Regions from separate parts of the Xanthomonas sp. NCPPB 3174 genome, predicted to be linked through region 3. Evidence: predicted binding sites of a transcription regulator. Region 3 holds the regulator's gene; each other region holds the start of a gene.

Region 1 (7,750 bases), 830 kb from region 3:
GACTGGTACCGGCTCACCCCATGTGCCGCGACGCCGCAACCCGGCTGCACGCCGGTCAGCGTGCACAACGAACGGATCCGGGTGTCGGGCGCGCCCAACACCGTGCTGCAGGTGGAAGACACCGCCTACGGTCCGATCCTGCAGCATGAACCCGACGGCAGTGCCCTGGCATTGCGTTGGGCGGCGCAACTGCCGGGTGCGCTGAACCTGGGCCTGGCCGACTTCGCCCGCGCCACGTCCCTCCCCGATGCCTTCGCCCGCGCGCAACGCATCGCCACGCCCGCGCAGAACCTGGTGCTGGCCGACCGCGACGGCCATATCGGCTGGCGCGTGCTCGGCCCGCTGCCGCTGCGCGGCCCGCATTGCGCAGCCGACGCAGTCATGCACGACGTGCGCGCGTCGGTGCCGGCGGACGCGCGCTGCGCGCCGTGGCCGCTGTCCACCACCCAGTCGCCGCAGCGCATCGATCCCGCCGACGGGCAACTGTGGACCGCCAATGCCCGCGTGGTCGGCGGCGCCGAACTGGCACCGCTCGGCGACGGCGGCTACGCGCTGGGCGCGCGTGCGCAGCAGATCCGCGACGACGTGCGCCTGCATCCGCACCTCGACGAACGGCAGTTGCTGGCGATCCAGCTCGACGACCGCGCGCTGTTCCTGCAGCGCTGGTGGGCGCTGCTGCAGCAACGCGATGCCGGTGCGGCGACGCCGGCGCTGCACGCCGTGGCGCAGGCGGCCAAGCACTGGGAAGGCCGCGCCAGCACCGGTTCGGTGAGCTACACCCTGGTGCGCGCCTGGCGCCTGGCGGTGCTGACCCGGATCCGCGACGGCCTGATCGCACCGGCGCGTACAGGATCGGACGCCGATGCCGCGCCCCCGGCGCTGCCGCAACTGGAAGGCGTGGCCTGGCCGCTGCTGCAGCAACAGCCGCTGCACCTGCTGCCGCGCCGCTACGGCAGTTGGCAGGCGCTGCTGGAAGACGCCGCCACCGAGGTGAGCACGCACCTGCAGGCCGAAGGCCCGCTGGACACGCGCCGCTGGGGCCTGGAGAACCGCGCGGCGATCTGCCATCCGCTGGCGCAGGGCCTGCCCGGGCCGCTGCGCGGCTGGCTGTGCATGCCGGACACCCCGCTCCCCGGCGACGACAACATGCCGCGGGTGCAGCGCCCGGAATTCGGCGCCTCCGAACGCATGGTGGTGGCGCCCGGCCACGAAGCCGACGGCATCGTGCACATGCCGGGCGGCCAGAGCGGCCACCCACTGTCGCCGTTCTGGGGCGCCGGCCACGCCGACTGGGTGCAGGGCCGTGCCACAAAGTTCCTGCCTGGCCCGACCCGGTACACGCTGACATTAAGCCCGACCGCACCACAATGACCTGATATGGGTCCGCGCCGGCGTCTGTCCGCCTGCGCTGGCTTACCGCCTTCCCTCCCCCCACTGCCGAGTCTGCCTACCGATGAAGCGCCCTCCCCTGCTCGCCCTGTTGCTGCCGCTCGCCGCGGCCGTGTCGTTCTCCGCCAGCGCCGCGCCGGCCGCCGACGCGCCCACTGCCGCCGCCGACTGCAGCGTGCGCGCCGAACCCGGCGACGACCTGCAGGCCGCGATCGACCGCGTCCCCAACGACGGCAAGCCCGCCACCGTGTGCCTGAGCGCGGGCGAGTTCCCGGTGAGCAAGCTGATCTCGATCCAGCGCGACGGCCTGCGCCTGCGCGGCCAGGGCGACAGCACCGTGCTGCGCATGCGCGACCACGTGCAGCAACCCACCATCGTGATCGGCGACTACCAGAACGAGCGTCCGATCCGGCCGATCCGCGACGTGCGCGTGGAGCAGTTGCAGATCGTCGGCGGCACCATCGACAAGGAGTTCATGCCCGAACGCCCGTACCTGAGCAACAGCCTGGTGGTGGTGCGCAACGGCCAGAACATCCAGCTGACCCACCTGCGGGTGAGCAAGTGCCGCAGCGCCTGCCTGCTCAGCGAGTTCGACAGCCGCGACCTGCTGATCGCGCACAACGACGTGTCCGGCGCGACCTGGGACGGGGTGTCGTTCAACCGCACCGCCAAGGTCAAGCTGATCGACAACGTGATCCACGACAACGTCGCCGCCGGCATCACCACCGAGCACCTGGAAGACAGCGAGATCCGCGACAACCGCCTGGAGCGCAACGGCAGCCAGGGCGTGTACCTGGCCGACGCACGCCGCAACCTGTTCGCGGGCAACCAGTTCATCGACAACAAGGGCGCCGGGCTCTACCTGACCTGCTCGATCCGCCAGCGCACGCCGCAGATCCTGTGCTGGGACAACAGCATGAGCCAAGACAACACCTTCGAGAACAACACCTTCCGCGGCAATCCCTACACCTACACCATCGGCGTGGACAGCGCAGCCAACTGCACCGGCCCGGACTTCCGCCCCAACCTGTGGCGCAAGAACAACCAGGCCGATGCCTCGGGCATCGACATCCAGCCCGAACGCTACGGCCACTGCGTGCGCTTCGAGTAAGCGCAGGCGGCCGCCGCACCTGCGGCACGCCACTTCTGCCCCGGCAGGGTGGCGTGACGGCCTGGCGCGGCAGGCGCCCGCCAGGCTTCGCGCCTGCGCCTGACGGCGCCAGGGTCTGTGCGCCCTGTCTCCCCTGCTTCGCCCGCCCGACGCCGGACGCCTGCCCGCCACGCTGACCACGGCAGGTGCGCCGGCGACCGCGGCAAGCCGCTCAAGCTCTCCCCGCGGCGGCCGCTAACCGGTGACGACGCCCCAGCGACCGACGGACCGCGCTGGATCACCGATCGACCGTGCCGCGCAGGCGCTGGAGTGCCGCCGCGCGCTCTGGGAGAGCAGATGAACTACCACCTTCATGTCCGCCGCACCCTCGACCGGCCGATCCTGGCGATCCAGGGCCTGACCCTGTGCGTCTGGCTGGCGCTGCTGCTGTGCAACCCCTACCTGCGCCATCCGCTGGACCCGCGCTACGCGCTGGCGTTCGTCGCCATGCTCGGCAGCGGCTTGGTCATGCGCATGGCCAAGCAATCCTGGCAATGGCGGCTGGGCGCCTTCCTGTCGGTGATCGCGTTCGACGCCGCGTTCCGGCTGCAACTGCATCACATGGGCAGCGCCAGCGTGAGCTGGATGCTGCCGGTGGCGGTGACCCTGAGCCTGGGCTACAGCGTGCTGTTCAGCCACGCGCGCGACTATCTGCTTGCCCTGGCCTGCACCTGGGCGATCATGCTCGGCTGGCACGACAGCCTGGTGCCGAGCGCGGCCGACCTGCCGCTGCTGGAACTCCTGGTGGCGGCGGTGACGATCATCGGGCTGGCCATGAACCACGTCGTCGTCACCGCCCTGCGCAGCAACTACGCGCATCGGGAAAACGATCGACGCCTGGCCGCTACCGATGCGCTGACCGGTCTTCCCAACCGGCGCGCGCTCATCGCCGAGCTGGAGGCAGCGATCGGCGCCCGGCACGCCGTACAGCTGGCCATGCTGGAGATCGACGACTTCGAGCGGATCGGCGCAGAGCACGGCCATCACGTGGGCGATGCGGTGCTGCAGGCGCTGGCGACGGAGCTGGTGCGGCTGGATCCGCGCTGCCGTGTCGGCCGCCTCGGCGGCGAGGAATTCGGCCTGCTGTTCGAGGGCGTGTCGCAGGCCAAGGCGAGCGAACGGCTGCAGCGCCTGCAGCAGCGCATCCGCAACCTGCGCGTGGACGGGGCCGCGTTCACCTGCAGCGTCGGCCTGGCCTCGCTGCCGGCCGGCGGCGAGGTGTCGGACCTGCTCGCACGCGCCGACCGCGCGCTGTCCGCCGCCCGACAAGACGGCCACGGCAGCCTCCGCCTCGACTGCGCTGTGGCGGTGGCCGCAACGTCGGCGGTGCGCGTTAGCGACGCCACGCTACCGGAGGCGGCGCCTTTGTAACCACCGCACCAGTGCGCAGGCCAATCGCACACGCGACGGCGCGCTGAATCGATCGCATGAGCCAACCACAGAGTGTCGGCTGACGTATGTGTCACTGATCGGAGTGCTGTACACAGCCATCCACAACACGCTGAAAGCGTTAGCATGATCCATGCGAACCACACGCCGTGGTTCGCATGGATCCAAGCGCCTGTGCCCGTAAATCTAGGCGGCGCCGGGCACGTTTCACCGACATCCGGCTTGCTGGCGCAAGGGCAGGACGCCGGAGCACCAAGCCCCACTCATCCCAGCGCCTGCGCGTGTACCCCGGCCACCGCGCGGCCGGAGGGATCGGCCATCGTCGCGAAGCTCGCGTCCCATGCGATTGCCGCCGGCGAGGAACAGGCGATCGACTTGCCGCCAGGCACGGTCTCGGCCGCGGCCGGGGTCGGGAACACGCGCTCGAACAGGCTGCGGTAGTAATAGGCTTCCTTGGTCTGCGGCGGGTTCACCGGGAAGCGCTTGTCGGCCGCGGCCAGTTCGCGGTCGCTCACCTGCGCCTCGGCATGCGCCTTCAGCCCATCGATCCAGCCGTAGCCGACGCCGTCGCTGAACTGCTCCTTCTGCCGCCACAGGATCGACTCGGGCAGGTAGCCCTCGAAGGCTTCGCGCAGCACCGCCTTCTCGATGCGCTTGCTGCCGTCGGCGCGGGTGCCGGCCATCTTGTACTGGGCGTCCATGCGCATGGCCACGTCCAGGAACTCCACGTCGAGGAACGGCACGCGCGGCTCCACGCCCCAGGCCATCATCGACTTGTTGGCGCGCAGGCAGTCGTAGTTGTACAGCGCGTCGAGCTTGCGGATCAGTTCTTCGTGGAATTCGCGTGCGTTCGGCGCCTTGTGGAAGTACAGGTAGCCGCCGAAGATCTCGTCGCTGCCTTCGCCGGAGAGCACCATCTTCACCCCCATCGCCTTGATCCGCCGCGCCAGCAGGAACATCGGCGTGGAGGCGCGGATGGTGGTGACGTCGTAGGTCTCGATGTGCCGGATGACTTCCGGCAGCGCATCCAGACCTTCCTCGAAGGTGTATTCGAAACCGTGGTGCACGGTGCCCAGCGCCTCGGCGGCGATCGCCGCGGCGGCCAGGTCCGGCGAGCCCTTCAGGCCGATCGCGAACGAGTGCAGGCGCGGCCACCAGGCCTCGGCCTCGTCGTTCTCCTCGATGCGCTTGCGCGCGAAGCGCGCCGCCACCGCGGCGACCAGCGACGAATCCAGTCCACCGGAGAGCAGCACGCCGTACGGCACGTCGGTCATCAACTGGCGATGCACGGCGCGCTCGAAGGCCTCGCGCAGTTCCTGCTTGCTCACCTCCACGCCCTGCACCGCCGCGTAGTCGCGCCACGGCTTGCGGTAGTACTGCACCAATGCGCCGCTGGCGCTGTCGTAGTAGTGGCCCGGCGGGAACTGGGCGACGTCGGCGCAGCTGTCGGCCAACGACTTCATTTCCGAGGCCACCCGCAGGCGGCCCTGCGCGTCATGGCCCCAGTACAGCGGGCACACCCCCATCGGATCGCGCGCGATCAGCACGCGGCCGGCGGCCTTGTCCCACAGCGCGAAAGCGAAGATGCCGTTGAGGCGGTTGAGCAGCGCCTCCGGCGTGGTCTCGCGGTATAGCGCGTTGATCACCTCGCAGTCCGAGCCGGTCTGGAAGGCGTAGGGCTGGGCGAGTTGTTTCTTCAGCTCGCGATGGTTGTAGATCTCGCCGTTGACCGCCAGCGCCAGTTGCCCGTCGTCGGAGAGCAGCGGCTGCGAGCCGCCGGCCGGGTCGACGATGGCCAGGCGCTCGTGGACCAGGATCGCGCCGTCGTCAACATACACGCCGCTCCAGTCCGGGCCGCGGTGGCGCTGCCGCTGCGAGCAGTCCAGCGCCTGCCGCCGCAGCGCCTGCAGGTCGTCGCCCGGTTGCAGGCCGAAGATGCCGAAGATCGAACACATGGGAAAGCTCCTGATCGTGGGGTGGTGGTTGCGAAGGGGGAGACACCCAGGCACAAAAAAACCCGCATCGGCCGATGCGGGTTTTCTGGTGGCTGGGCGTGGTGTTTCTGGTAGCGCCTAGTCGCAGACCCGCATCGGCCGCGCACGATTATTCGCCAGCGCGTTATTGCGGCCGTTGGCGTTGCTCGAGCGGAGGACGGACAGCGAGGTCATGGGACGACCGTAACCCGGCACGCGGGCCGGCGCAACTGTTACCGCAGCAACCGTTCGATCAGGCGCAGGTACAGGTCCGGCAGCGCCTCCAGGTCGGCCACGCGCACGTGCTCGTCGACCTGGTGGATGCTGGCGTTGACCGGGCCGACCTCGATGCACTGCGCGCCCAATGGCGCGATGAAGCGCGCATCGGAGGTGCCGCCGCCGGTGCTCTCCTCCGGCGGCGCGCCGGCGACCTCGCTCAGCACCTCGCGCGCCACCCGGCGCAGCGTGCCTTCGGGGGTGTAGAACGGCTCGCCGCTGCGGTGCCAGCGCAGTTCGTAGTCCAAGCCATGGCGATCGAACAGCGCGGCGATCTCCGCTTCCAGCCGCGGCGCATCCCAGTGCGGGGTATAGCGCAGGTTGAAGGCGACCTGCAGTTCGCCCGGGATCACGTTGTTGGCGCCGGTACCGGCATGGATGTTGGAGAGTTGCAGGCTGGTCGGCGGGAAGCTTTCGTAGCCGTCGTCCCAATGCCGCGCGACCAACTCGGCCAGTGCCGGCGCGGCCAGGTGGATCGGATTGCGCGCCTTGTGCGGATAGGCCACGTGCCCCTGCACGCCGCGCACGCGCAGCGCGCCGGAAAGACTGCCGCGACGGCCGACCCGCAGCAGGTCGCCAAGCCGCTCGGTGGACGAGGGTTCGCCGGTGATGCACCAGTCGATGCGCTCGCCACGCTCGGCGAACACGCGCGCCACGTGGCGCACGCCGTCGATCGCATCGCCTTCCTCGTCGCTGGTCAGCAGCAGCGCCAGCGTGCCCGGGTGCTGCGGCTGCGCGGCCACGAACCGCTCGGCGGCGACCACGAAGGCGGCCACGCTGCCCTTCATGTCGGCGGCGCCGCGCCCGTACAGCACGCCATCGCGGACCTGCGGTGCGAACGGATCGCTGCTCCAGGCCTCGCGCGGCCCCGGCGGCACCACGTCGGTATGCCCGAGCAGCGCCAGCACCGGACCGTCGCCGCCGCGATGGGTGGCCCACAGGTTGTCGACCTCGCCGCAGCGCAGCCGCTCGATGGCGAAACCGGCGCGCTGCAGCCGCTGCGCGATCAGTGCCTGGCAGCCAGCATCGTCGGGGGTGACCGACGGGCGGGCGATCAGGTCGCAGGCGAGTTCAAGGACATCGGACATGCAGGACACCGTTGGAAGACACGAGAGAGACGCGATGCGGATCGCCAGCGGCAGCGTCGCGTGCGGGCGGCGCCGGAAACGCAGTGTACGAGCGCTGCTGGCGGATTCGAAGGGTCTGCCAGTGTCGCCTGGCGGATGCGCGACGCGGTCGCGGCTTCGCTACAACGCGACGCCCGGCCAGCGCATGCACTGCACGCGCACCGCGAAGGCCTCGTTGCCGGGCATGCGTCCATGCTGCAGGCCGGTTTCGACGAAACCGCAGGCGCGATAGAAGGCCAGCGCCGTGGCATTGCCGTCTAGCAATTCCAGGGTCAGGCCGGCCGGGCTGGCGTCCTGCACCGCCGTCACCAGCGCCCGCCCGATGCCGCGCCGGCGTGCGGTCGGATCCACGTACAGCCAGGCCAGTTCCTCGCCATCGTCGGCGACGAAGCCGAGCACCTGGCCATCGCACTCGGCGACCTGCACGCGGTAGTCGAACAGGCCTT
Region 2 (7,750 bases), 1.1 Mb from region 3:
AGATCGGTCATTCGCAGGATGGACATGTAAGTGCTCGCTTTCGTGGGGTTGCAAAGGGAAAACCGCGCCATCGGTGCAGTGTCGGCGCCGGCATCGTAACGTCGGGTGCAGGAGCGCCGGCCGATCGCCGCAGCGGCGAAACCGCCATTGTCCGGCGTCGGCCGCACAGCGGCAATCGGTGCGCTGGCGCGCGCACGGCGCAGCGTGCGCGCGATCCCTCCCGGCGGGTCAGTCCGCGCCGTCGGCGGCGGCGGGTTTGCGCAGCAGGCTCAGCGCGAAGCCGACCACCAGCAGCGCGCCGCCGATCAGCAGCGCCCACAGCAGCCAGGTCTTCCAGTCGCGCGGCGGTGGCGGCGCCTGCAACGCCGCGGCCCCAGCCAGAGGTTGCGCCGCGCCGAGGCTGGCGGTGGCCGGCACCCATTGCGGCCCGCGCTGGGTATGCAGGGCCTGCAATGCGGCGGCCAGCGGCGCCGGCGCACGCTGGGTGCGCGCACTGCCGGCGGCCAGCGCATAGGGCGGCGCGCCCTGCGCCAGGAACACCAGCGTCTCCGGCTGGTAGCCCAGGCGCAGCGCCGGCCGCTGGCGGCCCGGATCCTGCGCCGCCAGCAGCCGCCAGTAGCGGTCGCGCACCGGCGCGGTCAGCGCCTGCGGCGGCGAGCGGCTGCCGCCACCGACCTGGTAGGCCAGCCACGGACCGGCGCGATCCTGCCACGGCGCCTCGGCGCTGTCGCGGCTCTGCACGCGCCATTCGATGGCGTTGTTGCCGGGCAAGGCGATGTCGATGCGCGTCACCGGATAGCGCCCCGGCGACACGAACGCATAGCTGTGCTGCGCGGGATCGCTGCTCGCCGCGTCCAGCTGCTGCCAATGCCAATCGGCGGCGACCGGTGCCGGCGCCAGTTCGGCCTCCACCCCGGTCAACGGCGGCGCGCTGGCGCCGGCCAACGGCAGCAGGCGCAGATAGCGCACTTCGCGGCCGATGGGGATGCGCAGCTGCTGCAGGCGGTGCCCCTGATTGCTGAGGTCGACCAGGGTCGCCTCGTCCACCACCACCTCCCAGTCGCGCAGATCGTCGCTGCCCTCGACGCGGTAGCGGGCCTGCTGCGGCTGCGCGGCGGCGGCCCATTGCAGCGACAGCGCACGCAACGGCGCGTGCAGTGCGCTGGCATCGACCAGCCAGCCGGCAGCCGCTGCGTCGCTGGCGCCGCCCGCCACGCGGGTCTGGATGCGGCGCACGCTGCCGTCGCGGTCACGCTCGGCGATCAGTTCCAGGTCCGCTGCGCGCCCGTCGCGCGCGGCCGGCAACGGAAACCACGGCAATGGCTGCCGGCGCGGCGCAGTCTCGGCCTGCTCGGCGGCGAACAGCGCGGACGGCAGCGGATCGCCCGCGGCATTGAACACCTCCACATCGCCCAGCGAGGCACGCTGCGCGCTGCGGTAGACCGCATCGTCGAGTTGCACGCGATAGGCGCCGGCATCGGCGTCCTGCAGGGTCAGCGGCCACTGCTGGGCGTAGTCGTCGCGCTGGCTGGCGGCGAACGCACACAGCGGCAACCCGGCCAGCAACAACGGAAACAGCGCACGTCGGATCATGGGATGGCCTCCTCGGCCGGTTCGGCGGCGCGCGGCGGTGCCGGCGCCAGATACCCGACCACCGTACACAACAGCCCGTACGCGATGAACGAGGCGATGCCGGCGACGTTGCCGAGATTGCCGCGATCCACCAGCAACAGCTTGCCCAGCACCACCGCCATCAACACCGCGCCGGCCAGCCACAGGCCGCGCTGGCCGCGGCGCGAGCCCAGCACCCAGCCGAGTACGCCCAGCACGCTCCAGACCACGGTCAGGCTGGTCTGCGCCACGCCATCGCCGAGCACGCCGGGCCACGGCACCGCCGCCCAGTAATGCACCGCATGCAGGGTGACGCTGGTGATCCACAGGAAGCCGGCAGCGGCCAGCAGATGGGTGCGCCACGGGCGCAGCAGCGCCGGCAGTTCGGGGCTGCGGGTCCAGCGTACGCCCAGGACCAGCAGCGCCAACTGGCTCAGTTCCAGCGGATTGAGCAACGGCACCCAGGGCAACGGCGCGCTGCTGCCGGTCAGGCCCAGGCTGTACAGCCAGGCCACCGTGAGCAGCCCGAAGTAGGTGCTCTGCAGCGCGCTGCGGCACGGCGCGAAGGCCGTGCCCAGCGGCGCCGCCAGCCAGTTCCAGCGCCACAGCGACAGCGCCGTCGCCAGCAACCAGGGCGCCAGCAACAGCATCCAGCGCCAGCCGGCGGCGAGGTCGCTGTGCAGCGCGATCCAGGTGCACAGCAGCCCGACCACGGTGGGCCACACCAACCACCACACGAACTGCGCCGCGCGCGCCACGCCGCCCCCGCTGTCGCGCAGGCACAGCAGGCTGCGCACGCCGAGCACCGCGAACAGCGCCCAGGCCCAGGCGCCATGTCCGGCGAACGGCTGCCCGTGCGCATCGGCCTGCCAGGCCGCCAGCGGCAACGCCAGCGCCAGGCCGCCCAGCGTGGTCGCGGCCAGCGCCGGCGCCGGCCAGCGCCGCTGCGCTTCGGCCGCGAGCCAGCCGCTGACCGCCGCCCAGGCCAGCAACACGTCCGGCCGCGCGTCGGCGGCGGCGAAGCGCAGGATCTCGGCGACGCCGATCCCGCACCACCAAGCCAGCCCCCACAGGTAGTAGCCCAGCGCCGGCATGGCGGCGCGCGCGCGGCGATAGCACCAGGCGCTGGCGAACCCGGCCAGGGCCAGCAGCAGCGCGCTCATGCAGGTGGCATTGGCCACGGCCTGGCTGTCCTGCACCGCCGCATCCAGGCCCAGGGTGAAGCCCAACGCGGCCGCCATCTGTAATCCGGCGCCGCTGAGCTGCGGCAGCCAGCGCCGCTGGCGCAGGCCCAGCCACACCAGCGCCGCCCCCTCCAGCGCGAACACGCTCGCGGTGGCCCGCGCCGACAGCGCCAGCGGCACCGCCAACGTGGCGAAGCCCACCGCCAGCACCGCATACGCCTGCCCCAGCAGGGCGAAGCGCGCGCGCCGGATCAGCGCCGCGGCCAGCAGCGCATAGAGCGCCGCCAGAGCCAACGCGCACAAGGCCAGCGGCAGGCGCTCGCCACGCAACAGGCCGGCCTGCAGCGAGAACGCGATCAGCGGCGTGCCGAACAGCAGGCTGCCGTCGATCAGCGCGCTGCGCGCGGCCTGCTGCCGCCGCGCGTACAGGATCGGGATCAGCAGGTAGAAGGCGAAGAACAGCAGCAGGAACGGCTCGGTGCTGACGAACTTTTCCGGCCGGTACTGCAGCACGCCCCACAGCGTGCCGATGCCGAAGGTAAAGCCGAACCCGAGCAGGTTCAGCACCCGCCACGGCCGGTACCAGGCGATCGCGAACACCGCCGCGTTGAGCAGCGCGTAGTAGGAGAACAGCGCCACATGGTTGCCGCTGCCGGTGGACAGCCACAGCGGCGCGAGGAAGCCGGCCAGCGTGCCCAGCACCGCCAGGGTGCGCGATTCCTGCGCCACCGCCAGCACGCACATGCCCGCGACCAGGGCGATGCTCAGCGCCAGCGCCGCCCCGGCCGGGATCAGCCCGGACAGCTTGAACGCGGCGAACACGGTCAGCAGCAACACGCCGATCGCCCCGCCCTGCAGGGCCAGCGCGAAGCTGCGCTTGCGCGTGCGCTGGCGCCAGCCGAACGCCAGGCCCGCCAGCGACGCGGCGGCGATGCCGGCGTAGCGCAGCTCGATCGGCATGCGCAGCCAACCCTGGTCGCCGGCGTACTTGAGCAGCGCGGCGACGCCGGCCAGCAGCACCAGCATGCCGATCTTCACCGGCACGTTGCCCTCGGTGAACCAGCGCTTGACCCCGCTCACCAACCGCTCGATCGGGTCAGGCCGGTGCGGGGCGGCGATCGCGGCCGCGGCGGCGGCGCGCGCTTGCGCCTGTTGTTGCTCGGCGCGCTCGACCGCGGCGGCCAGCGTCGCGAAATCGTTGGTGTGCTGCGGCGTCGGCAAGGGCGGCGGCAGTGGCGGCGGCGCGCTAGCCTCCTCCACGACAAGGGGCGGACGTGCAGGCTCGGACGACACTTCGTTCGGCGCATCCTCGGCCTGCGTCTCGGCATCGACGGCGGATTCCGTGTCCCCGTCCGCGGCCGCAGGACCGGCCCAGGCCGTCGCAGGCGCCACCGGGGCGGCCGCCATCCGCGCGACCTGTGCCTCCAGCGCGGCAAGCCGCTGGCGCAGGCGCGACTGCCCGACCAGGGCCACGATCAGCAGCACCGGCATCGCCAGCACCGCCAACACCACCAGCACGACCAACATCTCCATTCGACTCGCATCTCCACGGCGGTGGCGCGGCGCCTGTGACGCGCACCAGGTGTCCGGCGGCGCCGGACCTGGCGCAGATGGTAGACGAGTTCGGTACCGGCATCGGCCCACAGGCGCGGCCGCAGCCTAGGCAGGGCAAGCCTCGGCGTTCCGACGGACGGTCTTCACACCGCCCTCAAGTCGATGAATGGACGGCCGCTACACCCCTTACCGCGTCGTCCGTCTGCTGTTCCCTCCCACCCCACCGGCAGCATGAATGAACCTACCCGCCCACCCCGCCGAAACGGGGATCGATGACCATATCCGCGCCGTCGTCGGCCTCTCCGACCAATTGCTCGGCCAACTGCGCCGTTCCTTGCAGGGCATCGACGCGATCAACCGCACCACCCACATGATCTCGATGAACGCGCGCATCGAATCGGCGCGCATCGGTGCCGCCGGACGCGGCTTCAGCGTCATCGCGCAGGAAATGGACGGGCTGTCGCGACGCGTGGCCGAGGCCACCCAGGACCTGGACAAGGTCGCCGCGCGCACCAGCGCGGAGATGCGGCAGACGCTGAGCCGGCTGCAGGACGACGTGCGCCGCACGCGGCTCAGCGAACTGGCCCTGAGCAACATCGACCTGATCGACCGCAACCTCTACGAACGCAGTTGCGACGTGCGCTGGTGGGCCACCGACGCCGCGGTCGTGGCGGCAGCGCGCACCGACAGCGACGCCGAGGCGCTGGCCTACGCGTCGCGGCGCATGGGCCAGATCCTGGATTCGTACACGGTCTACTTCGATTTGATCCTGGCCGGCAGCGATGGCCGCATCCGCGCCAACGGCCGGCCGCGGCAGTACGCCTCGGTCGGCAGCGACGTCTCCGCGCAACCGTGGTTCGAGCAGGCCATGCGCACCCGCAGCGGCGAGGACTTCAGCTTCCAGGGCGTGCACGCCAGTGCACTGGCCGATGGCGAGCGGGTCCTGGTGTACGCGTGCACGGTCCGCGAGGGCGGCCGCATCGATGGCCGCGTGCTGGGCGTGCTGGGCATCGTGTTCCGCTGGGACGCGCTGGCGCAGACGATCGTGCAGCGCACCCCGCTGTCCGAATCCGAATGGGGCCGCAGCCGGGTCTGCATCGTCGACGCGCAGGGCCAGGTGCTGGCCGACTCGGCCGGGCGCATGCTGCAGGACCGGATCGACTTCGACGGCCGCGACGCCTTGTTCAAGCAGCCGCGCGGCGCCGTGCTGATCGACCTGGACGGCCGGCCGCACTGCATCGGGCATGCCGCCTCGCCCGGCTACGAAACCTACCGCACCGGCTGGCACTCGCTGATCCTGCAGGCCCTGTAGCCCGCCCACACCGCGACGGCGCCCTGCGCAAAAAGTGGCAGCGGATCACGGGGCAACGCCTGCCCCGTCGACCCGCTGCGCGCGCAGCGGCACGCCGCATCGCGCTCGCGATTCCGCCATCGGCCTTGCCGCCAGGGGCGTCGTCGTTGCCTGAATGTCGCTGCCTGCTGTATTGACGACGTCATTTCGCCATGCCTAAGCTCGTTGCGCCGCGCTGAAGCCGTACCGACGCACCTCGACGCGACCGGTACCCTCTGGATTGCAGACGCCACTTCCCAGGTAAACGGACATGACCATGAAACCCTTTCGCACCCTGCTGATCTCGGCCATGCTGGCCGCGTCCTTCGCTGCTCCCGCCCTGGCCGAAAAGGTCGACAATCCGGAGCTCTACACTCCCGATGCGGTGAAGAAGAACATCGTGATCGGCAAGACCACCAAGGAGCAGGTGCGCGCGATCTATGGCGAGCCCACCTACGTCTCCAGGACGTCCGGAAAGGAAGGCGGCTACGAGAAGTCGTGGAGCTATCGCCCCAGCGAATCCCACGGCGAGAAGGCGCGCAAGACCGCCACCGGCCTGCTGAAGCGGATGCTGCCCGGTTACTACACCGGCCCGGCGATCAACGAGGCGCAGGAGCACGGCGTCGGCGCGCGCAACGTCAAGTCCTACGACCTGGAAGTGGAATTCGACGCCAAGGGCGTGGTCACCGATTACCAGCAGAGCGAAAGCAACGTCTCCAAGGACGCGCTGTAACGGCGAGCGGATGGCGGCGGCGCGGATCGCGCCACTTCCATCTCGTTGCATCCACGCCGCCGTCGCGGCGAGCAAGTCCCTCGCAGCACATCTGCACAACAAAAAGGAGCGCCGAGGCGCTCCTTTTTGTTTGCATGCGTTCGCGATGGCGTGTGCAGCGTGCCAACGGCGGCGGGCTGCAGCGGTCGCTGCCGCACAAGGCCGCGTCGCCCGCCACGGCGGACGACGCGCGGCGGCTTACTTCGCCACCACCTTAACCATCTCCAGGCACTTGTTGGAGTAGCCCCACTCGTTGTCGTACCAGGACACCAGCTTGACGAAGGTGCCGTCCAGGGCGATGCCGGCATCGGCGTCGAAGATGGAGGTGCGCGCGTCGCCGCGGAAATCGGTGGCGACCACCTTGTCCTCGGTGTAGCCGAGGATGCCCTTCAGCGCGCCTTCGCTCTGCGCCTTCACCTCGGCACAGATCTCGGCGTAGGTGGCCGGCTTCTCCAGTTCCACGGTCAGGTCGACCACCGACACGTCCGAGGTCGGCACGCGGAAGCTCATGCCGGTGAGCTTCTTGTTCAACTCCGGGATCACCACGCCGACCGCCTTGGCCGCGCCGGTGCTGGACGGAATGATGTTCTCCAGGATGCCGCGGCCGCCGCGCCAATCCTTGTTGCTCGGGCCGTCCACGGTCTTCTGGGTGGCGGTGGCCGCGTGCACGGTGGTCATCAGGCCGCGCTTGATGCCCCACTTGTCGTTGATCACCTTGGCCAGCGGCGCCAGGCAGTTGGTGGTGCAGCTGGCGTTGGAGACGATGGCCTGGCCGGCGTAGGTGCTGTCGTTGACGCCGTACACGAACATCGGCGTGTCGTCCTTCGACGGCGCCGACAGGATCACCTTCTTGGCGCCGGCGTCCAGGTGCTTCTGCGCGGTTTCCTTGGTCAGGAACAGGCCGGTGGACTCGATCACCACGTCCACGCCGACCTCGCCCCACTTCAGCGCCGCCGGATCGCGTTCCTGAGTCAGGCGGATCTTCTTGCCGTTGACCAGCAGATGATTGCCGTCGACCGACACCTCCGCCTGGAAGCGGCCGTGCACGGAGTCGTACTGCAGCATGTAGGCCAGATAATCCGGCTCGAGCAGGTCGTTGATGGCGACGATCTCGATGTCGCTGCCGAAATTCTGCACCGCCGAGCGCAGCACGTTGCGCCCGATGCGACCGAAACCGTTGATGCCGACCTTGATTGCCATTTCAGTAGCTCCTGCGGCCGCGGCTGGCGCGGCGGATGGAAGGGGAACCGCATTCTAGCAGGCCGGCCGCGCCACGCCGGATACGCCGGTTTGATCAGG
Region 3 (7,750 bases):
ATCGCCCAGATGCGCATCAGTTGACTCCTTCAATGGCAGGTACTGCGCGGGACCCAACGGCGCTGCCGGGGGCCGCCGCGGCGGGGGGTGTCGGGGTGGCCGGCGCGGCGCCGGCGCTGAGACGGTCGGGGGCCGACGGCGTCGGATCGTTGCCGTCGCCGGAATCGGCCAGGATCACCAGCACCACGCGGCGGTTGGCGTTGCGGCCGGCCGGGGTGTCGTTGCTGGCGCGCGGGCGGAACTGGCCGTAGCCGATCATCGACAGCCGCGAGGGTTGCAGGCCCTGGTCGGCGAACAGGTGGACCACGCTGGCCGCGCGCGCCGCCGACAGTTCCCAGTTCGACGGGAACTGCAGGGTGGCGATCGGGGTGTTGTCGGTATAGCCCTCCACGCGCACCCCGTTGGGCACGCCGGACAGCACCTGCGCCAGTTCTGCCAGGGTGGCGCGTGCGCTCTGGTCGAGCGCGGCCGAGCCGGAGCCGAACAGGATGTCGCTGTTGATCTCCACTTCGATCCACAGCCCGGCGCGGCGCACGGTGATCAGCTTCTTCTGGATCAGCGGCGCCAGCGCGGCGCCGAGGCGGTCGGCGATGCTGTCGAGCTGGCGTTGCGCGCGGCGCAGCTGCTGCGCGTCGCGCAGGTCGTCGCCGCGCTGCGCGGTGCCGGAGGGCAGGCGATTGGGATCGGGCAGGGTCAGCGCCGGGCTGGACTTGATCGGGGTCGGCCGCTCGCCGCCCTGGCCCTGCAGCGCGTGGTCGCCGACCTGCACCGGGCGCAGGGTCGTCGGGGTGCCGCCGAACGCCGCGCTCATCGCATCGGCCATGACCCGGTACTTGGCTTCGTTGATCGTGGACAGCGCGTACATCACCACGAAGAAGGCGAGCAGCAACGTCATCAGGTCGGCATAGGGGATGGCCCATGCCTCGTGGTTGGCGTGCTCGTCGTGGGAGTGCTTGCGGGCCATTGGCAACTCAATGCAAGAATCCGGCCAGTTTCGATTCGATGTTGCGCGGGTTCTCGCCCTGGGCGATGGCGATCAACCCTTCGATGATCATTTCGCGCTCGCCGCAGCTGTGCTTGATCACGCTCTTGAGCTTGGCGGCCATCGGCAGGAACAGCAGGTTGGCCGAGGCGATGCCGTAGATGGTGGCGGTGAACGCGGCGGCGATGCCGTGGCCGAGCTTGCTCGGGTCGGCCAGGTTCTTCATCACCGCGATCAGCCCCAGCACCGCGCCGATGATGCCCAGGGTCGGCGCGTAGATGCCCATGCCCTCGAACACCTTGGCCGCGGCCAGGTCGCAATGTTCCTGGCCTTCCAGGTCGATCTCCAGCATGTGCCGGATGGCTTCCGGCTCCACGCCGTCCACCAGCATCTGCAGGCCCTTGCGCACGAACGGATCCTGCTGCTGCGGCACCTGGTTCTCCAGCCCGAGCAGGCCCTGGCGGCGGGCGATGTTGCTCCATTCCACGATCTGCTTGAGCAGCGCCTGGCGGTCGCTCGGCGGCGGCCACAGGATCCACTTGGCGATCTGGAACGCACGGCGGAACACCGACGGCGGGGTGTGCACCAGGATCGCGGCGACGGTGCCGACGATCACGATCACGAACGCAGCGGGCGACCACAGCGCCGAAATGCCGGCGCCCTTGAGGATGCTGCCGCCGATGAGCGACAGAATCGCCAACAGCAGGCCGATGAGACTGAGCTTGTCCATGCAGGAGGTATCGGCCAGGGGGCGGGGGACTTGATGGGGCGGGATTCGGGAATCGGGATTTGGGATTGGCAAGAGCGCGAGTGCGTAGGGTTGTCGGTACGTCGTAGGAGCGGCTTCAGCCGCGACGCGCTGACTTGGCGCGTTGCCTATGCACGATCGTTCGGATCGTGTCGGCAGGGAGCCGAGCGCCGGGCGTTATCGCCAAACACCGATTCCGGCTTCACCGCGTCGCGGCTGAAGCCGCTCCTACAGAGGAAAAGGAGGTGCATCGGGAGCCGCTGTTTCGATTCCCGAATCCCGAATCCCGAATCCCAGCCTCACCGCGTCGCGGCTGAAGCCGCTCCTACGGCGGAATCAGGGAAAACGAGGCGCCAGGGAAGCCACCGGTGCGAATCCCCACTCCCGAATCCCCAATCCCGGCCCTCAAGCCTTCAAGCCATCCACATCCAGGATCAGCGCCAGGCGGCCGTCGCCGATGAGGGTGGCGCCGGCGTAGCCGGGCAGGCCGCGCAGGGAGCGCGGCAGCGGCTTGATCACCACTTCCTCGCGGCCGCGGACCTGGTCCACGACCAGGCCCATGCGCGATTCGCCGGCCTGCAGCACCACCACGGTGAGCAGCGGCAGTTGCGGGGCGTCGATGTTGAGCCACTGGCGCAGGTCCACCAGCGGCAGGGTGTGCGATTGCCGGTCGAGCACGGCGCGGCCGTCGAACCAGCCCAGCGAGCGGCGCGGGGCGTGCAGCACTTCCACCACGCGCGCCAGCGGCAGCGCATAGACGGTGTCGCCGGCCTGCACCAGCAGGGTCGGCAGGATCGCCAGGGTCAGCGGCACGCGGATCAGGAAGCGGCTGCCGCGGCCCAGTTCCGACTGGATCTGGATCTGCCCGCTGAGCTCGCGGATGCGCGACTGCACCACGTCCATGCCGACGCCGCGGCCGGAGATGTCGGTGACCTCGGACTTGGTCGAGAAGCCGGGCAGGAACACCAGGTGCAGGCATTCCTCGGTGGTCAGGCGGGCGGCGGCCTCGGGATCGATCAGGCCCTTCTCGCGGGCCTTGGCGCGCAGTCGTTCCGGGTCGATGCCGGCGCCGTCGTCCTGCACCTCGATGCTGACGTAGTCGCCTTCCTGCTGCGCCGACAGGCGCACGTGGCCGCCGCGCGGCTTGCCGGTGGCTTCGCGCAGCGCCGGCGCCTCGATGCCGTGGTCGATCGCGTTGCGCACCAGGTGCACCAGCGGATCGGCCAGCGCCTCGACCAGGTTGCGGTCCAGTTCGGTGTCGGCGCCGATCAGCTCCAGTTCCACTTCCTTGTTGAGCGAGCGGGCAACGTCGCGCGCCACCTTGGGGAAGCGCGAGAACACCTTGCCGACCGGCTGCATGCGCGTGCGCATCACCGCCGACTGCAGGCGCGCGGTGGCGATGTCCAGGCTGCTGACCGCGCGGTCCAGTTCCTCGTCGCGCAGGCGCACGCGCAGGGTCTTGAGGCGGTTGCGCGAGAGCACCAGTTCGCCGATCAGGTTGACGATCGCGTCCAGGCGCTTGGTGTCCACGCGCACGGTGTGCTCGGGCTCGGCGGCCTTGGCCGGGGCGGCTGCGGCCTTGGGCGCGGCGCTGGGCGCACGCGGCGCCGGCTGCAGCGCCTGCGGCGTGGCCGCCGGCGGCGCATCGCCGTGCAACTGGTCCAGCAGCGCCTCGAATTCGTCGTCGCTGATCAGGTCGGCATCGCCCGCGGCGGCCGCGGGCGCCTTGGCGGCGGGTGCCGGCGCGGCGCTCTTGGCCGGCGCCGGCGCCGGCGCGGCGTCGCCGTGCGCGTCGAACTGCGCGATCAGCTCCGCCGGCGCGCGCGGCGGCTCCTGGCCGCTGCCGAAGGCGTCCAGCATCGACTGCAGGTAGTCCAGCGACTGCTGCGCGGCGTCGAAGTGCCGCGCCTGCAGGGTGGCCTGGCCGGCGCGGGCCATGCCCAGGGTTTCCTCCGCGGCGTGGCACAGCTCGACCATGGCGTTGATCGCCAGGAAGCCGGCGCCGCCCTTGAGCGTGTGGAAACCGCGGAACACGGCGTTGAGCTGGCCGCTGTCCTCGGGCGCCTGCTCCAGCGACACCAACTGCTCGCCGAGCCGGTCCAGGATTTCCTGGGCCTCGATGATGAAGTCGGCAGCGATGTCGTCGGGTACGGCGCTCATGGCATTACAGTCCCAATCCGGACAGCAGGTCGTCGGCGTCGTGCTGCGACACGCCGTGGCGGTCCAGGCCGGGCAGGGCCGGGCCGGCCAGGCTGCCGTCGGCCTTCTTGTTTTCTTCCTTCGGCGGCAGACCCAGCGCGCCGAAGCCTTCGTGCACGCGGCGTACGATGCCGGCGACGCGGCGGATGATCTGCCCGGTCAGGTCCTGGAAGCTCTGCGCCAGGGCCATTTCGGTGAGGTTGTGGCGGATCTTGTCGAGGATCTCGCTCTGGTCGCCGCTGAGGCCGCCGGCGGCGAGCTGGTCGGCCAGCGCACGGCATTCCTCGGCCAGGTCCAGGGTGCGGTGGCTGGCCTGTTCGGTCATCTCCACCACGTGGTCCAGGCGCGAGCAGGCGTCGTCCAGCTCGCCGGCTTCGCTGGGCACCACCGGCAGTTCGCCGAGCGCCTGCCCCAGATCGCGCGCGAGCCGGCTAAGGCCCTGCATCATCGGCCGCGTGCGCCAGGCGGCGAGGGTGTCGATCTCCCTGCGCCAGCCGGCCTCGTCGCCATTTTCCAGCGCGTCCAGCGCGCCTTGCAGGCGTTCGATCAGGGCGGTACGTTCGGCGGTGGCTTCCATTTAGGCGGTCGCTCCCAGGCGTTCGAAGATCTTGCCCAGCTTCTCCTGCAGCGTCTGCGCGGTGAACGGCTTGATGATGTAGCCGTTCACGCCGCACTGCGCGGCCTCGATGATCTGCTCGCGCTTGGCCTCGGCGGTGACCATCAGCACCGGCAGGTGCTTGAGCTTGTCGTCGGCGCGGATGTTGCGCAGCAGATCGATGCCGGTCATGCCCGGCATGTTCCAGTCGGTGACCACGAACTCGAACGGCGCCGAGCGCAGCGCGGCCAGGGCGCTGTTGCCGTCTTCGGCCTCGGCGGTATTGGTGAAGCCCAGATCGCCGAGCAGATTCTTGACGATGCGCCGCATCGTCGAGAAATCGTCCACGATCAAAATCCGCATGTTCTTGTTCACCACTGACTCCTAAGGGTTCCTATTCTTCGTCTTCCAGACCGGCATCGGCGACCTCGAACGCCTTCAGGCGTCCGCGCAACCGTACCGTGGCCTGGCCATGGATCTGACACACGCGCGACTCGCTGACCCCGAGCACCGCGCCGATTTCCTTGAGGTTCAATTCCTGCTCGTAGTACAGCGACAGCACCAACTGCTCGCGTTCGGGCAACTGCGCGATGGCCTTGCCCAGCTCGCGGCCGAATTCGCTGCGCTCGAGCATCTGCTGCGGATTGGGTCCGCCCTTGGCGATGGTATCCAGTTCGCCATGGTCCTCGATGCGCGACTCCAGGCTCAGCACCTGGCCGCGGGCGGCATCTTCCATCAAACGCAGGTATTCGGGAAGCGGCATGTCCATCGCCGCGGCCACTTCGTTGGCGGCGGCGGCGCGGCCGGTGCTCTGTTCGATCTTGCGGATCGCCGAGGCGGCGTCGCGGGCGCGGCGGTGCACCGAGCGCGGCACCCAGTCGCCACGGCGGATCTCGTCGATCATCGCGCCGCGGATGCGGATCGAGGCATAGGTCTCGAACGAGGCGCCCTGTTCGGCGTCGTAGCTGCGCGAGGCCTCGATCAGGCCGATCATGCCGGCCTGGATCAGATCGTCGATCTCGACGCTGGCCGGCAGCCGCGCCGCCAGGTGGTGGGCGATGCGCCGGACCAGGTCCGAGTGCTGGGTGATGTAGTCGTTGGCGCTGTTGCGTTGGACGGCGCGGTAGTGGGCGGCGGCGTTCATGCGGCCACCCCGCGCTGGATGATGCGTTCGACGAAGAACTCGACGTTGCCGCGCGGGGCGGTCGGCGCCTGCCAGCGCGCGGTGCGCCGGGCGATCTCGCTGATCGCCTGCGCCGACGGGCTGGACGGGTAGGCCTTGACCACCGGCTGCTGGCGCTGCACCGACAGGCGTAGCCAGTCGTCCTGCGGCACGCAGCCCAGGTAGTTCAGCGACACGTCGCCGAGGAACTTCTCGCAGACCCGGCTGAGCTTGTCGTACAGCAGGCGGCCTTCGTTGAGGTCGCGGACCATGTTGGCGACGATCTGCACCCGGTCCACGCCGCGCTCGCGCGAGAGGACCTTGATCAGGGCGTAGGCGTCGGTGATCGAGGCCGGCTCGTCGCAGACCACCACCACCGCGTCCTGCGCGGCCTGGCAGAAGGTCAGCACGCTGTCGGTGATGCCGGCGGCGGTGTCGACGATCATCACGTCCAGCTCGCGCTGCAACTCGGAGAACACGTTGACCAGGCCCACGTGCTGGGCCGGCGGCAACTCGGCCATGTAGCGGCGGCCGGAGGCGGCGGGCACCACCATCAGCCCGTTGGGCATGTCGATCAGCACCTCTTCCAGGGTGCAGCGCCCGGCGACCAGGTCGGCCACGGTGAACTTGGGGGTCAGCCCCAGCAGCACGTCGACGTTGGCCAGGCCCAGGTCGGCGTCCAGCAGCAGGGTGCGCTTGCCCATGTCGGCCAGCGCCATGGACAGGTTGACCGAGATGTTGGTCTTGCCCACGCCGCCCTTGCCGCCGGTCACGGCGATGGTGCGCACCGGACCCAGCGGTTCGCTGCGCGTCGCCGACAGGGGGAAGGCATTGGTCAGATTGACGTAGTCACGCGACGGCATGGGTCTGCTCCGGAGTACAGGGCTTATCGGCAGCGCGCCGCAAATCTTCAAGGCGCAATACCAGGCTGGCGGCGTTGGCGCGGTGCAGGTCGTCCGGCACACGCTGTCCATCGGTCACCCAGGTGATGGGGAGGCGGTGGTCCACGACCACCGACAAGGCACTGCCGAACCGCCCGGTTTCGTCCAACTTGGTCATGATGACCCCCTGTGGGTCGGCGCCGGCGAACCGGCGCACCACCTCGTCCAGGTCGGAGAAATGGGCGTTGGCGGGGAGTACCAGCAAGGATCGGACCACCCGCGAGGCGCGCAGCCAGTGCAGCTGGGCAGCCAGGGCGCGGTCGCGCTGGCCCATGCCGGCGGTGTCGATCAGCACCAGCTTGTAGTCGGCCAGGCGCTCCAGCAGCTGCTGCAGCGCGGCGTCGCTATCGGCCTCGTGCACGGCGATGCCGAGCTGGCGGCCGTAGCTGTGCAGTTGTTCGCGGCCGCCGACGCGGATGGTGTCGGTGGTGACCAGGGCCACGTCGCGGGCGGCATGGCGCTCCAGGAAGCGCGAGGCCAGCTTGGCGATGGTGGTGGTCTTGCCGGCGCCGGTGGGGCCGATCAGGGCGATCACGCCGCCTTCCTCGAGCGGGTCCAGCGGGGCGATCGGCAGGCGCTTGGACAGCAGGCCCAGCATCAGCCCGCGGCCGCGGTGCAGCTCCAGGTCGGCGGGGATCTGCATGACCACGTCGCGGGTGATGCCGCTGTCGAAGCCGTAGTCGTCCATCAGCTCCAGCGCCTGGGCGCGGACCGGCGAGCCGCGCAGGCGCTCGTCGGTGAGGCGGTTCATCTCGCGCTCGATCATCTGCCGCATCAGCGCCAGTTCGTCGCGCAGCTGCGTCAATTGTTCGTCGTTCTGCGGGGCGGGGAAGGTCGGCACCGCCGCCAGCGTGGCGGCCGCCGGGATTCCGGCAGCGGCCGGCGCGTCGGCCTTGGCCACGCCCGGCGCGGCAGGGGCTGTGCTCGGGCTCGCCAGCGGGGTCAGCGCCACCGCGGCGACGTCGTCGCGCCAGGCCGGCATGGCCTCGGCGGCCGGCGCCGGGGTCGCGGCGGCGAACGGGCTGGGCAGGGGCACGCTGATCGGGGCGTTGCGGAACACGTCCTCGGGGATGCTGAACTCGGCGCGGCCGGTGACCGGCGCTGCGGCCTTGGCCGGGGCGGC

Evidence for each region. The regulator FliA, encoded in region 3, starts transcription of late flagellar genes. The targets are predictions, from matches to a motif close to TAAAGTTTNNCNNNCNNNGGCCGATAA.
Region 1: the regulator FliA is predicted to act here: its motif matches at 2,712-2,738, upstream of AC1PK7_RS07530 (GGDEF domain-containing protein).
Region 2: the regulator FliA is predicted to act here: its motif matches at 4,504-4,530, upstream of AC1PK7_RS15935 (methyl-accepting chemotaxis protein).

Annotation. Positions count from the first base shown of each region.
Region 1 is NZ_CM161517.1:1,709,182-1,716,931, reverse strand. Features, by position in the region: gene AC1PK7_RS07540 (penicillin acylase family protein) at 1-1,371, shown strand, start outside; gene AC1PK7_RS07535 (right-handed parallel beta-helix repeat-containing protein) at 1,454-2,500, shown strand; gene AC1PK7_RS07530 (GGDEF domain-containing protein) at 2,837-3,910, shown strand; gene asnB (asparagine synthase B) at 4,192-5,883, opposite strand; gene dapE (succinyl-diaminopimelate desuccinylase) at 6,135-7,265, opposite strand; gene AC1PK7_RS07515 (GNAT family N-acetyltransferase) at 7,425-7,750, opposite strand, start outside.
Region 2 is NZ_CM161517.1:3,692,604-3,700,353, forward strand. Features, by position in the region: gene AC1PK7_RS15920 (phosphoglycerate kinase) at 1-26, opposite strand, end outside; gene AC1PK7_RS15925 (DUF3999 domain-containing protein) at 229-1,593, opposite strand; gene AC1PK7_RS15930 (DUF2339 domain-containing protein) at 1,590-4,328, opposite strand; gene AC1PK7_RS15935 (methyl-accepting chemotaxis protein) at 4,585-5,661, shown strand; gene AC1PK7_RS15940 (hypothetical protein) at 5,957-6,412, shown strand; gene gap (type I glyceraldehyde-3-phosphate dehydrogenase) at 6,650-7,651, opposite strand.
Region 3 is NZ_CM161517.1:2,543,463-2,551,212, reverse strand. Features, by position in the region: gene AC1PK7_RS11380 (ParA family protein) at 1-17, opposite strand, end outside; gene motD (flagellar motor protein MotD) at 17-964, opposite strand; gene AC1PK7_RS11370 (flagellar motor protein) at 972-1,712, opposite strand; gene AC1PK7_RS11365 (chemotaxis protein CheA) at 2,136-3,890, opposite strand; gene AC1PK7_RS11360 (protein phosphatase CheZ) at 3,895-4,506, opposite strand; gene cheY (chemotaxis response regulator CheY) at 4,507-4,899, opposite strand; gene AC1PK7_RS11350 (RNA polymerase sigma factor FliA) at 4,919-5,668, opposite strand; gene AC1PK7_RS11345 (MinD/ParA family ATP-binding protein) at 5,665-6,549, opposite strand; gene flhF (flagellar biosynthesis GTPase FlhF) at 6,536-7,750, opposite strand, start outside.